DNA from 2 places in the Mesorhizobium sp. LNJC394B00 genome. Region 1 is predicted to be linked to the other one. Evidence: riboswitches for the same ligand, from Rfam matches in the RefSeq annotation. Region 1 holds a riboswitch; the other holds the start of a gene.
The links. Region 1 has a riboswitch for cobalamin ahead of X751_RS151790 (CbtB domain-containing protein). Riboswitches for the same ligand answer to the same signal wherever they lie in the genome.
Positions count from the first base shown of each region.

Region 1 (7,944 bases):
GCTTCTCCACCTCCTGAAGGCGGACGGAGAAGTCATCTAGGAAAGTCAATGCGCCAGACATGTCGCCATTTGATGCAATTTTTCGGGGGTAAATCCGGCTTTGGTGACCCATTCACGTAGCCGTTCTAGCGTCACCTCTTCGGTCACAGTTGTGCCTGACATAGGTGGCTTAATGGATGCCAAAATGATCGAGGTGACACCGCTGCCGATGCCTTGGTAGGCGCGAATGTCGGAGGAGGTCTTTGCCTTGTGTCCGGCTTTGCAAAGATCATTAGCTCCTCCGTCCGGTCTCGAGACGAAGGGCGGCTTGAGGCCGGTCTCCACCGACGAGCAGCGCAGGTCGATGGGTATAGGCCCAATGGGTTGGATCGATCCTACTTGCCCATTTCGCAATTGCTGATGAAGCGCCACTGAGCCTTCGCCAAAAGCAGGTCCGCTATCATTGACGATCGCGAAGACTTCATGATCCCCATAGCGCACCCACGCCAGTGCACCAACGAGATTGGACTGCGGGGTGACAAGGCCGGGTATGGCTGCAGAATCTATATAAGCAACTTGGCCATGCACTGTATGCGTCAAGTGAGTCATTGATAGATACGACGCCACCATATCTCCCGAGGCTGTCGGCACCTGCTCCCCGGCCTTCGGTCGCCCTTTCCCGTTGCCCACGAAGTACCGGCCTTTTCTTGGCAGCTCACACGCCGTTTTTGTGCCACCGGCAGGCGGTTCGACCTCCATCGCATACACACAAAACTCCGCCGTGCCCGGACCGAAGTTGCCTGCCTCTGCTTTGGTCCATTCGGTATGGCATAATGACTGGTTGCCCTGAGCGGAACAGCCCAGCTTCTTGCCGTGGATATGCAGATTTACGCCATTGTTGATGTAGGTGTAGCCGTGATCACCTGGAGTATAGGACGCAGCAGCCCCGTCAGGATTCACCTCAAGCCCAGTCTTCATCAAGATGGAGCCGTCGCCGAACGTCACACGTCCGTTGGCGTCTGGCGCAGGACATGCGGGCTGCTTCCCCGCTGCAGAGGTCGCCAGCATCGCCGATCCAGTAACAATACCCGCACAAGCTGCTAATCGCAATGTACTCGTCATGCTCATTTTCAATCCCCCCGAACAATCGAATTTCCGGCGGCTATCTAGTTTTGTTTTGATACCGCAAGCAATACGTATCATATTGCAGATTTAAATATATACGACGTAGTGGATTTTCCCTCGAATTTTTACAAGCCTACGTCGTCAGCAGCGGATACGAACTTATAACTATGCGCACAAAGGTTGGCGTGAACAGTAAGGCGTTTGTTGGGGGCTATCCGTAGTTTCACTGGTGCTCATTCCTTCTAAAAATGGCATGAGTTGATCCAACGGCACAAGATTTAAGACTGAACATTGAGTTTGGCGGCGCTGATTGCAAGGCCGATTCAAGCATTCACAGCCAGGCAGCTTGACCTAGTTTTGGGCGGGAAAGGCATCGGCCCAACCGATCTCGCCATTGGCCAAGCTAGTTAGCCGTCGATCTTCAAAACGAAAGGCGTGCCCTCAAAAGCATCGGCGCCGCGACCGATCGCCTCGATCGCTTCAATCATCCGGCCCTCGCGCCCCAGCAGCGCATCGGCGACGGCAATCAATCGTGGATTGGGCGTTGCCGACAGCGAAAGCTTTCGCAAAGTCCGAGCCAGTTCCGCCTCGTCGCGCTTGGGCGCCAGTGCCGCGGCTATGATGTAGGCCGACGCCGTCGAGCGGCTGATGCCGGCATAGCAATGCACGACCATCGGCTTCGCGCGGTCCCAGCGGCGCGCAAAATCGAGCAGATTGCGCACATGCTCCTCGCCCGGCATGGTCATGCCGTCCTGCGCCACCGCAATGTCGTGCATCACCAGGTGCAGATGGTTTTCCCTCGATATCGAGGCCGGGCGCGTCACCTCGGTGCCGGCGGCAAGCAGCGACAGCACGCGCTCGGCGCGGCTTCTGGCCACAGTCTCCTCGAGCTTTGCCAGCGAACAGACATGGATCATGGCGCAATCTCCCTGGCGCTATCGTCGCGCCGTGCGTGCCAGTCGGCAAGCGCCGATTCGAGCCGCTGCCATTCCTCCTGACTTCCAGGCAGCCCCGCGCGGAGCACCTGAGGACGCTCGGAAAAATGCCTGAGCAATATGCCGCGCTCACCGAGCGTCGAAAACAGCCCCGGTGCATCGGCAAGCCGGAGATAGCGAAACAGCGTCGTGCCGCCGGCGACAGCAACGCCAAAGCGCGAAAGCAGCGCATCGAGCCGCGCCGCATCCTGCGCCAGCCGCCGCCGCATGTCGGCCTGCCAGCCGCTGTCGGCAAGCGCGCGGATGCCGTATTCGAGCGCTGGGCCGGCGACCGCCCAAGGGCCGAATTGCGTTTCAAGCCTTTCGACCGTCGCTGCATCGGAAAGTGCGAAGCCGAGCCGCAGGCCGGCGAGACCGAAGAACTTGCCAAACGAGCGCAGCACGACGATGCCGCCCCGCCCGACATCGCCGGCCAGGCTTTCCGCGTGCGGGCCGACATCCATGAAGGCTTCGTCGACGACCAGCAGACCGCGTATGGCGCGCAATGTCTCGGCAAGCCGAAGCAGCCTTTCCCGCGACACGACTCGCCCGTCGGGATTGTTGGGATTGACGACGATGGCAATTTCGGCTCCGGCAAGCGCCTCGAAATCGTCGACCTCCGCCACCGCATGGCCGGCAATCGCGGCGGCCCTGGCATGCTCGGCATAGGTCGGCCCGAGCACGAGCGCCTTGCCGGGGCTGACCAGCGAGGCGACGCGCGGCAGCAGGATCTGCGTGCCCGGGGCGACCACCACATTCTCGGCCGAAGGCGCGCCATAGGCGCCGGCCGCGACTCTGGCCAGCTCACGCAGGCGCGCGGCCTCCGGCAATCGTGACAGGGCGGTGGCGGGCAGCTCGAAAAGCGGGTAGGAGTGCGGATTGATACCTGTCGAGAGATCGACGAAAGGTTGTGGCGCGTGAGGGAAGAGCGCCCTCGCCCGGCCAAGGGATCCACCGTGATCCACCACAGTAATCGCTCCATCAGAAAGCTTCATGTCGATCCTGATCGCTTTCCTGTCGCTGGCCATCGAACGCATCCTGGGTTACCCGGACTGGCTGTTCCGTGCCGTCGGCCATCCCGTCACCTGGTTCGGCAGGCTGATAGCCTTTCTCGACCTCAGGCTCAACCGCGACACTGATTCCGACGCGCTGCGTCGCCGCCGCGGCGCGCAGGCGCTGCTGGTGATCGTGCTGGTGCCGGCGGCAATCGCCTTCATCGTGCAAATCCTGCTCTGGCAGCTCTTTCCTGCCGGCATGATCATCACGGCAATCCTGGCCTCGTCGCTGCTGTCGCAAAAGAGCCTTACCGAACATGTCGAGGCGGTGGCCGATTCGCTGGATACCGGCGGGCTGGCGCTCGGCCGCATTGCGGTTGCGCGCATCGTCGGCCGCGATCCAGAGAAGCTCGACCATGCCGGCGTCAGCCGCGCCGCCATCGAAAGCCTGGCCGAGAATTTCTCCGACGGCATCGTTGCGCCCGCCTTCTGGACAGGTGTCTGCGGTCTGGCCGGCGGCGTCGCCTACAAGGCCGCCAACACCGCCGATTCGATGATCGGCCACCGCACCCCGCACCACGAGGCCTTCGGCCGCGCGGCGGCACTCTTCGACGACTGGATCAACCTGCCGGCGTCCCGGCTGACCGCGTTGCTGATCGTTGCCGCCGCCTTTCTCGTTGACGGCGCCGATCCCCGCAACGCTTGGCAAGCAATGCGGCGCGACGCCAAAAAGCACCGCTCACCCAATGCCGGTTGGCCGGAAGCAGCAATGGCCGGCGCACTCGGCCTGGCGCTCGCCGGCCCGCGCAGCTATGGCGGCGTCATCGTCGAGGACGCCTATATGGGCGAAGGCGGTAGGCGCGCGGCGGAAAGCCAGGACATCAGGCAGGCGCTGAAATTGTACCAGGTGGCGGACTATCTGCTGATTGGGCTGTTCGGGTTGCTGTCGGCGGTGCTTATCGCGGTGACGTTCTGAGAGCTTACCGTCGCCCTTCCTTTACCCTCCCCCTTGTGGGGAGGGTCGGCGCGAAGCGCCGGGGTGGGGGACTGCGACCCTACGAGAACCCCACCCCGATCCGCTTCGCGGATCGACCCTCCCCGCAAGGGGGAGGGTACGAAACCCCTCAAAACTCGATCCCCTGCTGCGCCTTCACGCCGGCCGAAAAATGATGCTTCGTCACGCCCATCTCCGTCACCAGATCCGCCGCCTCGACCAGCGCCGGCTTGGCGTTGCGGCCGGTGACGACGACATGCAGACCTTCGCGCCGCGCTTTCAGCGCCGCCACCACTCTGTAGAGATCGAGATAGTCGTAACGCAGCGCGATGTTCAGTTCGTCCAGCACGACGAGGCTGATCGAGGGATCGGCGATCAGCTCCAGCGCCTTGGCCCAGGCGGCTTCGGCCGCCTTAATGTCGCGCTTCAGATCCTGCGTCTCCCAGGTGAAACCCTCGCCCATCGTGTGCCAGACGACGCGGTCGCCAAACGCCGCGAAGGCATCCTTCTCGCCGGTGTGCCATTTGCCCTTGATGAACTGGACGATTCCGACGCGCTTGCCATAGCCGAGCATGCGTAGCGCCAGCCCGAAGGCAGCCGTGGTCTTGCCCTTGCCGGGTCCGGTGTTGACGATCAGCAGCCCCTTCTCGACCGTCTTTTCCGCGACCTCGGCGTCCTGCACCGCCTTGCGCTTGGCCATCTTGGCGCGATGGCGCTCTTCATCTTTTGCGTCGATATCGGTCATCTCATTTCACCTTGAGCGGCAGCCCCGCCACCATCAGAAGCACCATATCAGCTACCACCGCGATCTGCTGGTTGAGCCTGCCGGCGGCATCGCGGAACCGGCGTGCCAGCGCATTGTCGGGCACAATGCCTTGTCCGACTTCGTTGGAGACCACGAACCACGGCCCGCGCGGCCGCGAAAGCACATCGGCCAGCCGCCGGCACTCCCCCTCTAGATCATGATCGGCCAGCATATGATTGGTCAGCCAAAGCGTCAGGCAGTCGACAAGCACCGGCTGGTTGTCCGGCAATGCCTCGAGCGCACCTGCAAGATCAAGCGGGGCATCGATGGTCGCCCATCCCTCGCCGCGGCGCGAGCGGTGTTGCGCGATGCGCTCGCGCATTTCGCCGTCATAGGCTTGCGCGGTGGCGATATAGGCCCATGGCGGCGGCAACGCCGTCGCCAAAGTTTCGGCATGCGCGCTCTTGCCGGAGCGCGCACCGCCGATGATGAAGGTCAAACTGCGATCAGGCAAAGCTGTCGCGCAGGCTGGTCGCGGTGCCGGTGAAGCGCGAGTGCACTATGCCGACAACTGCGCCGAGCACCAGCCAGAACACCAGATTGGTCACCGTCACCGCCACCACGAACTGATGATGCAGGCTCTCCGGGATCGGCGTTACGAAACTGTCAGGCTGCGGCGCGCCGACAATATGCGGGGCGACGATCAGGACGACGGCGAGCACGGTCAGGGGCGCCGACGTGCGGAAGGTAATAAGGGCAAGGCCGATCGCGGTTGCCATCACCGTTGCCCACCACCAGATCTGGCGCTGTATGAGATCGGCCGCCGGCATTGCCGGCAGTTCCGGCGGCAGGCCGAGTCCCGGCGCCAGCGTGAACACGGCAAAGCCCGCCAGACCCCAGAACACGCCCTGGCGCCAGCTGCCGATGCCGCCGGCGAACTCGGAAACCGCCACCAGGACCAGCGCGAAGCCGATGCCGGTGACGATATTGGCGACGACACTGAAGGCGAAACGCTCGAAGCCGTCGGCCGGCGCCCAGCCTTCGTCCTCCGCCGGCGCGGCTGCTTCAGCCGGTGCTGCGCTGCTCACCGCATTTTCCGCCGGCGCGGCGGTGCTCATGGCATCGGTGTCCGCAGCGTTGGCGGCGGGCGCCGCGGCATGCTGATGCTCATGGCCGCCACCAGCCTTTTCGTAGACCTCCGCCTTGAGGATCAGCGGCACGGTGGCATAGGCCTGCATGCAGGCGAGAGCGACACCGGCCACGAGCCCTGCGATCGCCGCGATGAACACGACGTTGCGAAACAGGTTCATGATGTCAGATCCTCGTCAGTGGCAGGGAAACGCCATCGAATGGCGATAGTCGTGCGCCGCATTGTGGACCGCATCGATGTGCGAGAAACCGACAACGCCGACGACGAAAATGCCCAGAAACGCGCTAAGCACGAGCTGCATGAAGCGCGACTGCGAGGAGACGGAAGCGCCGAGGGAGACGGAAGCGGTATTCATATCTTGTCCTTTCGCCCTCCACCCGAGGGCATCGAAGTCAGTTCCCTGTCGCCGGCAGGTCTCCTGGCTCGCGGATCAGCGCCCTTCCCCACCTTCCCGAAGAAAAAATCCCCAGTGGCTTGGAGAGGACTACCGCACACAGTTGCGGGGGCAGCCACGGCATTGGGCAACAAGTCAGCCCTCACCGCATTCCCTCTTGGTCCCTAACGGAACCGACGACATGCATGACTATAGGCTGAAACGGTCGCATCCGGCAAACCAAATTCCGCCGGCCAACAGCGCGAATGCGCCATGCGGCGTTACGGGTTCAACGCGGTGATCCGCTCGGCAACCAGCCGCTGCAGCCGCCACAGATGGCGATCGTGAATGCCGCGCTCTTCAAGGTTTTTCACCGTGTTGTAGAGATAGTCGGCGCCCGACCCCCAGTGCCCGCAGGACGTTGCCAGCCTTTCGACGACCTTGCCCTCGTCGAGCGGTCCTGAATAGGTCAGGCCGTTGCGGTTGATGACGAAGGCCAATGCCCTGAGCGGTCCGGCCTCGCTTGCAAGCTTGAGCATGCGCGGCCGGTAGCTTGTCGGCTTCAGCGTGACTTCGCGCCGGAAAAGCCGGCCCAACTGCTCGCGCCGGTTATTGTCGGTCAGCCGAAAGGCGACGCCCTTGCATTGTCCGCCACGGTCCAGCGCCATCATCAGGCCGGGGCTGTCCTTGGTGCCGCGCCAGCGCGTCATGTTCATGCAAAAGGACCGATGCCAGCCGCGCGCCAGCGCAACGCGGTCCTCGACATAATCTATTTCCGGTTTCCAGATCAGCGATCCATAGCCGAACAGCCATAGCGGTTCGCTGTCCGGGAGTTCGACCTGCAATTCATCCAGCAGCGCGTCATAGTCGGCTTCATCGAGATGCATCGCGTCCGGATCCGGCCCGGGGTCCCTGATCTCGCGCCAGCAGCGCGCGACCAGCTCCGGCGTAAGCGACATCTGTCGTGCGGCCACTTCCGAATCCCCCCAATTTCCGAATGTCCCGTGTCCAGGACATGATTATGCGCCGCGCCTGCAACCGGCAATGCGGCACTCTGATTGACAAACGATTTGCCGGGGTGTCGGCTGACGCTTCATAGGAAGCCAGCCATGCATCCCAGCCCGAGCGAGCGCGACCCCTATAACGGCCTGAGCCGGGCCGAACCGACGCTACCGTCGTCGGCCTATTGGGATAGCGAGGCTTACCAGCGCGATCTCGACGCCATCTGGCACAAAAGCTGGCTGCTCGTCTGCCGCGAGGCCGACCTCGCCCAGCCGCTGGCGTTCAGGACATTCCGCGTCGGCACGCAGGAAATCGTCATTCTGCGGGACGAGACCGGCGAACTGCGCGCCTTCCACAACACTTGCCGGCATCGCGGCTCGCAGCTTTGCCAGGAAAGCGAGGGCCGGCTGAAAGCGCGGCTCATCACGTGCCCCTACCACGCCTGGTCCTACTCGCTGCGCGGCGATCTCGTGCGCGTTCCCTCGAAATCGCTGCCAGATGGTTTCGACAAGGCAGATCATCCGCTCTACCGGGTGGCGCTGTCGGTATGGCGCGGCTTTGTCTTTGTGAACCTTCAGCAGGCTGCGGCCGGCTCCGCCGGGACCTC
Region 1 covers NZ_AYWH01000002.1:1,665,418-1,673,361, reverse strand. Annotated here, with positions in the region: gene X751_RS151755 (hypothetical protein) at 46-1,107, opposite strand; gene X751_RS151760 (tyrosine phosphatase family protein) at 1,512-2,021, opposite strand; gene cobD (threonine-phosphate decarboxylase CobD) at 2,018-3,073, opposite strand; gene cbiB (adenosylcobinamide-phosphate synthase CbiB) at 3,072-4,049, shown strand; gene cobO (cob(I)yrinic acid a,c-diamide adenosyltransferase) at 4,198-4,812, opposite strand; gene cobU (bifunctional adenosylcobinamide kinase/adenosylcobinamide-phosphate guanylyltransferase) at 4,814-5,326, opposite strand; gene X751_RS151785 (CbtA family protein) at 5,319-6,122, opposite strand; gene X751_RS151790 (CbtB domain-containing protein) at 6,138-6,317, opposite strand; cobalamin riboswitch at 6,353-6,549, opposite strand; gene X751_RS151795 (gamma-glutamylcyclotransferase) at 6,617-7,309, opposite strand; gene X751_RS151800 (aromatic ring-hydroxylating dioxygenase subunit alpha) at 7,445-7,944, shown strand, end outside.

Region 2 (7,944 bases), on a different contig from region 1:
GCTGGCGCAAGCAACCCGAAATCGAGCAGTCGGGCAACGAAGCTTTCGAGGTCGGCCAGGCTTATTTTTGCGGCGCCCGCGGCAGCTCCGACCAGCGCTTCAGTGGCGACGCCGGACGACAAAGCCTGCCAGACCCGGCTGCCGGAATCGGAAAAGCCGAAATACTTGCCGTTCGAAAGATCGAGAACGACGGCTTCGCCATCGAATGATTCGAAAACGATGTCCTTGCTTGCGACCGCGTAGACCCGCTGTTGCATCGCTCTGTCCCCCGTCCCATGCGCCCTGAAGGGATGCGCCGGCTTCACGGTCTGCCAAGCCCTTCCTAAGTGCGTCTAAATCACTTGGCCGTTGGTTGGCAAGACAAAGACCCGCGAATACAACGCCTGCGTCGGCGACCGTTGCGGCGAAGTCGACCGGCTCAAGCCTCGATTTCGAGCGCCGACAATGGTTTCGAGCAGCAGGCAAGGATAAAACCGTCATCGATCTCGTGGTCGAGGATGCCGCCATTGTGGCTCATCTCGACTTCGCCGGAGACCTTCTTCACCTTGCAGGTGCCGCACAGGCCGAACTCGCAGGCGGCGGGAATCCGCACGCCCGAGCTGCGCGCGGTCTGCAGCACGGTCTGGCCGGCGACGCAGCCGGCGTCGACCTCCGAAAGCGAGAAGCGGATCGGCGTCACGGCTTCGACAGGTGCAGCGATGCCGTCCTCGACCGGGGAGGCAAACGGCGCCGGAATTTCCTCCACCACAGGCGCGGCAAAGCTCTCCTGATGGTATTTCGTCATGTCGAAGCCGGCGGCATCCAGCATGCCGCGCACGGCGCGCATGAACGGATCGGGGCCGCAGCAGAAGATTTCGCGCTCGCGGAAGTCCGGAGCCAGCAAGGGCAGCCGGATCGCATCGATGCGGCCCATATGGCCGTACCAGCCTTCGCGGCTGGAACGTTCCTCGATCATGAAGCCGAGCGACAGGCCGGGCATATGGCCGCCGAGCAGTTCGAGTTCCTTGCGGAAGATGATCTCTTCGGCACGCCGCGCGCAGTTGACGAAACCGACATCGGTCCATGGCGCGCAGTCGTTCAGCCAGCGCAGCATCGACATCATCGGCGTCACGCCGGAGCCGGCGGAAATGAACAGGTATTTGGCCGCCGGGTGGCTGTGCAACGAGAAGTCGCCGGCCGGTCCGTAGGCCTTGACATGCGAACCGGGCACCAGATGGTCGAACATCCAGCGCGTGCCGATGCTGCCGGCCTGCGCCTTGATCGTCACCGCGATCGAAAACGGCCGCGATGGCGACGACGACAGCGTGTAGGTGCGCATCAGCGGCCCGTCCGGTGTCGGCAGTTCCAGCGTCAGGAACTGGCCCGGCTTGTAGCGGAACCAGGTCTGGTTGTCGGAGCGGAAGGTGAAGGTCTTGACGTCGGGCGCCTCGTCGCTGACGCCGATCACTTCCAGCACCTGCAGCCTATCGTTCCACGGCGCCATCTGGTCAAGATGGCGATAGAGCCCAAGATCCGTCATCGCATTCATCCTCTGGTCCCTCTTCGCCTGCTCCAGCTCACGCGACGCTGCGTAGCGCCGGCCGGCCGCCTTCGGCAAGGCGCGGGCCGATGAAGGCCGCGTACCATTCGACGAACTGGATCACGCCGCCCTCGTGCAGCTCCGAATAGGGGCCGGGCTCATAGGCCGGAGACAGGATGCCAAAGGCGTTTTCCTCGACGATGCGGCGGTCCTGGTCGTTGGTCTCGGTCCAGACATGGGTGAGCTCCTCAAGGTTGTAGTCGACCCCCTCGACCGCATCCTTGTGCACCAGCCACTTGGTCGTCACCGCGGTTTCGGTGGCGCTGATCGGCAGCACCCGGAAGGTGACCGCATGGTCGATCAGTATGTGGTTCCAGGTCGTCGGATAGTGGTAGTGCATCAAGGTGCCGATGCGGTCGGCGGCAACAGTGTCGGACAGGTTCTTCGTCACCGCGCGCTTTCCGGACATCGTGTAGCTGACGGCATCGCGCAGCAGCGGCGCGCGGGTGGCGCGGTATTGCCCGGCCGGATCGATGCGGAACTTGCTCGGCAGGCCCGCCGCCTCGCATTTCGCCCAGTGCGCCAGCATCTCCGGATCGCTGTCGGCGCCCTGCACGCCGGTCACCGTCGGCGCTTCGGGGAATGTCTTGCACAGCTCTGGATGATTGCCGGCGCAGTGATAGCATTCGCGGTTGTTTTCCCAGACCAGCTTCCAGTTGCCCTTCTCGATGATGGTGCTCTCGAAGGCGACCTTGGCTTCATTCAGCCGGTGCGGCTTGAGGTAGGGCTCTATCATGGCGCGCATCGGGGCAAAGTCGGCAGGTTCTTTTGCCAGGCAGATGAAGATGTAGCCGCCGACGCTCTCGCAGGCGACGGGCTTCAGGCCGAACTGGCTCTTGTCGAAACCGTCGGCCATCTGGCGGGCAAACAGCAGCCGGCCGTCAAGCTCGTAGGTCCACTGGTGATAGGGGCAGACAAGCTTTGCCGCCATGCCCTTCTCAGTGTTGCAGACACGGCTGCCGCGATGGCGGCAGGAATTGTGAAAGGCGTTGATGTTGCCCTTCTGGTCGCGGACCAGCACCACCGGATAATCGCCGATCTGCACGGTGATATAGCTGCCGGGCTTCGGCAGTTCGCAATCATGGCCGATGAACAGCCAGTCGCGATACCAGATAAGCTCCATGTCGAGCTTGAAATAGTCCGGGTCGGTGTAGAAGGGCTGTTCCAGCGAAAAGCCTTGCTTGCGGCCGTTCAGGAGCCTCAGCATGTCGTTGCGCGTATCCATAGTTCTGTCCTCGTGGTTTAAGGACTGAACTTGGTGGTGATGGAGGAAGGATCGGACGCAGGCCGGCGCGGCGCCGGACATGCACTATCCACCTCTTGACCGCCCACCGCGATCAGTCGAGTCTATGCATCTCGGGCTGGTTTCCGGGCTCTGGAGTTGTCCTTGCGGACCATCGCGACACCTTCCCAGGCTGCTGCCCAGTGGTCTCCCGTTGCGACTTCAACTCCACCACCGTTGCGGGGGCAGCGCCGGATTCTGACCGGCTTCCCAATTCTCCGCTGCGTCGTCACGAAGCGGCACCTGAGATGCGATCATCTAATCACGGCAGCGATCGCGACGTCGGCATGAAAGCGACATCATATCCATGCGGCGCGACACGCGCGGCATACGCCCCGCCGACCACCGAAGGGCTGAGATCCTGTCTTGCGGCGCTATCATCGCCGTTTCGAATCGCTGCGGATCCAGTTCCGATCGGGGGCAAAAAGGGCTCAACGGTATCGAAAAGTTACTATTAGCAATCTCTAATCGAACCGAACGGTTCGTTTCTGTTGACAATGCGTGCAGGACGGTGTGAACGACGGCCCGGAAACCGACACCGGAGCGAACCACTCGGTTCGACATAAGCAACTGAAAACAATGCGATAAATGACCATAGAGGAACTTCCTGGCACAATTTCAAGGTGCAGGACCGTGGTCCACACGGAACAACTTCGTGATTGGAAACCAGCCTATGGCTTTCCCACATCGGGGCTGTCCGAACGACGCGAATTCCTCCCAAGACACGCCGCTAGACGGCCAGACAAACTGGAGTACTAAAAATGAAAAAGATCATCCTCACTGCCGCAGCCGTTTTGGCGATCACCGGCAGCGCCTTCGCCGGTAGCGACAATTACGGTTCCAATGGTGCGAACCAGCCAGCCGTCTCGGTCGACAGCTCGTATACGGCTTCCATTCAGAAGCCGGCGCACGCTGACAAGCAGCCTGTCGTTCAGGGCGCCGACCGCGACCTCTACGGCAATCGCTGATCCCGACCAAAGAAGGGCGGCTAACCCGTCGCTCTCGGGATCCCAAAAAATTCAGGAGTATTGAAATGAAAAAGATCATCCTTGCTGCCGCCGCCGTTTTGGCCATCTCCGGCAGCGCTTTCGCCGGCAGCGACAACTACGGTTCGAACGGCGCCAACCAGCCTGCGATTACGTCGACCGATAGTGGCCATACGGCTTCGGTTGAGAAGTCGGCTCCAGCCGAGCAGGCGCCTGCCCACGGTGCCGACCGTAACCTTTTCGGCCGCTAAAAGCCGGTTTCCAGCACGTGGCGGGCTTATCCGCTGCAGCTGGCGGCATCAGAAAAATTCAGGAGACTAAAATGAAGAAGATCGTTCTTGCCACCGCAGCCGTTCTGGCTATTTCGAGCGCTGCCTTTGCCGGCAGCGACAATTATGGCTCCAATGGCGCCAACCAGCCGGCCGCTGCCGTCGACACCACCCGCACTTCGTCGACCGGCACCAACTCGGCGGTCTACAAGCTGCTGAACTCGTCGAACGACCAACAGAAGTTCGTTCCTCAGAGCAGCGACAGGGATCGGTTCGGCAACAACTAACAGCCGAAGCTTAAAAAAAGAGCGGCGGGCCTGGCCCGCCGCTCTTTTTTCATGCCTGTACGACGCAGCTATCTCAAGCCGCCTTCACTTCCACCGGCTTGAGCGAGAAGGAGTGCCCATCGGCGTCGAAGATGTGCAGGTCCCCGGCATCCGCGGTCAGTCGCAGCTTTGCCCCGCGCTTGACCTCGACATTGCCGGGCAGCTTGGTCACCAACGGCAGGTCAGCGCGGCCGATATCGACATAGACAAGCTGCACCTCGCCGAGTTGCTCGACATAGTCTACCACGCCCTCGAAAAGATATTCCGCGCCGGTGGCGGCCGACAGATCCTCCGGCCGCACGCCGAAGCTGACTGCCGCACCCTTTGCTGACGCCGGCGTTGCGATCGGCACCGTTGCCTTGCGGCCGCCGACATGGCTGACGATTGTCGGGTTGCCCGTCCTGTCGATTGTCGCCGGCAGGATGTTCATGGCCGGCGAGCCGATGAACTGGGCAACGAACAGATTGCCGGGCTTCTTGTAGAGGTCCATCGGCGTGCCGACCTGCTCGATATGGCCATCCTTCAGCACGACGATGCGGTCGGCGAGCGTCATCGCTTCGACCTGATCGTGGGTGACGTAGATCATGGTCGTGGCAGGCATCGATTCCTTGAGCTTGGCGATCTCGATGCGGGTCGCGACGCGCAGCGCCGCGTCGAGATTCGACAGCGGCTCGTCGAACAGGAACACTTTCGGATTGCGCACGATGGCGCGACCGATGGCGACACGCTGGCGCTGGCCGCCCGACATCGCCTTGGGCAGGCGGTCGAGATATTTGGTCAGCTGCAGGATTTCGGCGGCCTGCCGCACCCGCTTGTCGATCTCGGCCTTGCTTTCCTTGCCGATCTTCATCGAGAAGGCCATGTTGTCGTAGACGGTCATGTGCGGATAGAGCGCATAGGACTGGAACACCATGGCAATGCCGCGCTTGGAAGGCGGCACGTCGTTCACCACCTCGCCGGCGATCTTCAGCTCGCCGGAGGTGATCTCCTCAAGCCCGGCGATGGACCGCAGCAAGGTCGACTTGCCGCAACCCGACGGGCCGACGAAGACGATGAACTCGCCCGACTTTATGTCGAGGTCGATGCCGTGGAGAATGTGCAGATTGCCGTATGATTTCTTCACCTGTCTCAGCGTGACATCGGCCATAATTTCCTCCCAGTGATTTCCCTAGAGAACCTGGATTTCCTCAAAAAATCCAGTTTCGTCAAAAACTCAGTCGATGCGCCCGAACCAGGCGCCGTAGCCGCCGAGGCGGATGGAACCTGTGCCGGATTGTCCCGAAAAACCGTGCCCGGCCAATGGCAGCAGCGCCTGACCACCGAGATCGACCTCGGCCGGCTTGCTGGCCAGATTGAAGACGCAGACGATCTGCTCATTGCCCTCACGGCGGGTGAAGGCGACGGTGTCGCCCTCGCTTTCGATGAACTCGATGTCGCCTTTGGCCAGGGCCGGATGCTGGCGGCGGAAACCGAGAAAGCGCCGGTAGTGCTCGAGCAGCGAGGCCGCGTCGCCCTGCTGAACATTGACCGCTTGCGACAAGTGCTTGCCCGGCACCGGCAGCCAGGGCTTGGCCGTCGAAAAGCCGGCATTGCTGGCGGTTGCATCCCACACCATCGGCGTGCGGCAGCCGTCGCGGCCCTTGAATTCGGGCCAGAAGCGAATGCCGTAGGGGTCCTGCAGATCCTCGAACTGCAACTCGGCTTCGCCCAGCCCAAGCTCCTCTCCCTGATAGAGGCAGACCGAACCGCGCAGCGACATCAGCAGCGCCGAGATAACCTTCAGATAGGCGGCCGGGTCGGCCTCGTCGGCGGCCCAGCGCGAGGCCGGACGCATCACGTCGTGGTTGGAAAAGGCCCAGCACGACCAGCCGTCGCTGGCGACCTTGCCGAAGGCTTCCAGCACCTGGCGCACCTTGGCGGCGCTGATCTTTTCCGGCGCCAGGAAATCGAAGGAATAGCACATGTGGACGCGTTTGCCGCCGGCGGTGTAGGCGGCGACCACTTCCAGCCCACGCTGCGAATCGCCGACTTCGCCGACCGCGGCGGCCGCCGGATATTCGTCGAGCAGCGCCCGGAACCGTTCGAGGAAGGCAAGGTTTTCCGGCCGGCTCTTGTCGTAGATATGGTCCTGGTAGTTGTAGGGATTGACCGCAGGTGCTGTCTGGTCGTTGCGCTCTTCGGGCGGCAGCGGCGGATTGTTCTCCAGCCCCTGGCTGTGGAAGTAGAAATTGATGGTGTCGAGGCGGAAGCCGTCGACGCCGCGCTCCAGCCAGAAGCGGGTGACGTCGAGCAGCGCGTCCTGGACTTCCCGATTGTGGAAGTTGAGGTCCGGCTGCTCGGACAGGAAATTATGCAGATAATATTGCTGGCGGCTGGTGTCCCACTGCCAGGCCGAGCCGCCGAAGATCGACAGCCAGTTGTTGGGCGGCGTGCCGTCCGGCCTGGCGTCGGCCCAGACATACCAATCGGCCTTGGGATTGCTACGGCTGGCGCGGCTCTCCTTGAACCATGGATGGTTGTCGGCGGTGTGCGACAGCACCTCGTCGATCATCACCTTGAGGCCGAGGTGATGGGCTTCCGCAACCAGCGCGTCGAAATCGGCGAGCGTCCCGAACATCGGGTCGACGTCGCAATAGTCCGAGACGTCGTAGCCGAAATCCTTCATCGGCGACTTGAAGAAGGGCGAAATCCAGATGGCGTCGACGCCGAGCGAGGCGATGTAGGGCAGCCTGCGGATGATGCCCTTGAGGTCGCCGATGCCGTCGCCATTGGAGTCCTGATAGGAGCGCGGATAGATCTGGTAGATCACCGCGCCCCGCCACCAGTCGCGATCGACGGCGAGATCGGGCTTCGAGGTCGCCTTCAAAGCGGCTTGCATAAGTCTCAACCTCCTTTGACCGAGCCGGCCAGCAGCCCGCGGACGAAATAGCGCTGCAGCGAGAAGAACACGATCAGCGGCACGATAATGGTGACGAAGGCCGATGTCGTCAGGATTTCCCAGTCGCCGCCGCGCGAGCCGAGCAACGCGTTGAGCTTCGCGGTCAGCACGATCTGGTCCCCTTCGGTACCGAGGAAAACCATTGCCACCAACAAATCGTTCCACACCCACAGGAACTGGAAGATTGCAAAGGACGCCAGCACCGGGAAGGACAGCGGCAGCACGATCTTGACGAAGATTTCGAAATCGCTGGCGCCATCTATGCGCGCCGATTCCATGATCTCGCGCGGCAGGCCGGCAATATAGCTGCGCAGGAGATAGATGGCGAAGGGCAGGCCGAAGCCGGTATGCGCCAGCCAGATGCCGAGATAGGTTTTCGACGGCACACCGAAGAAGATGCCGACGCCGTTGTAGATCTTCAAAAGCGGGATCAAGGACATCTGCAGCGGCACGACCAGCAGGCCGATGATTGTGGCGATCAGCAAGGCGCGGCCGGGAAAACGCATCCACGCCAATGCATAGGCGGCGAAGGCGGCGATCAGGATCGGGATGACCGTCGCCGGG
Region 2 covers NZ_AYWH01000005.1:9,969-17,912, reverse strand. Annotated here, with positions in the region: gene X751_RS146535 (PqqD family protein) at 1-257, opposite strand, end outside; gene X751_RS146540 (hybrid-cluster NAD(P)-dependent oxidoreductase) at 419-1,519, opposite strand; gene X751_RS146545 (aromatic ring-hydroxylating dioxygenase subunit alpha) at 1,557-2,804, opposite strand; cobalamin riboswitch at 2,921-3,123, opposite strand; gene X751_RS146550 (DUF680 domain-containing protein) at 3,623-3,829, shown strand; gene X751_RS146555 (DUF680 domain-containing protein) at 3,895-4,098, shown strand; gene X751_RS146560 (DUF680 domain-containing protein) at 4,170-4,403, shown strand; gene ugpC (sn-glycerol-3-phosphate ABC transporter ATP-binding protein UgpC) at 4,477-5,589, opposite strand; gene X751_RS146570 (alpha-glucosidase family protein) at 5,656-7,320, opposite strand; gene X751_RS146575 (carbohydrate ABC transporter permease) at 7,326-7,944, opposite strand, start outside.
Region 2: it holds a riboswitch for cobalamin, as region 1 does, so the genes downstream of both, X751_RS146545 (aromatic ring-hydroxylating dioxygenase subunit alpha) here and X751_RS151790 (CbtB domain-containing protein) in region 1, are expected to answer to the same signal.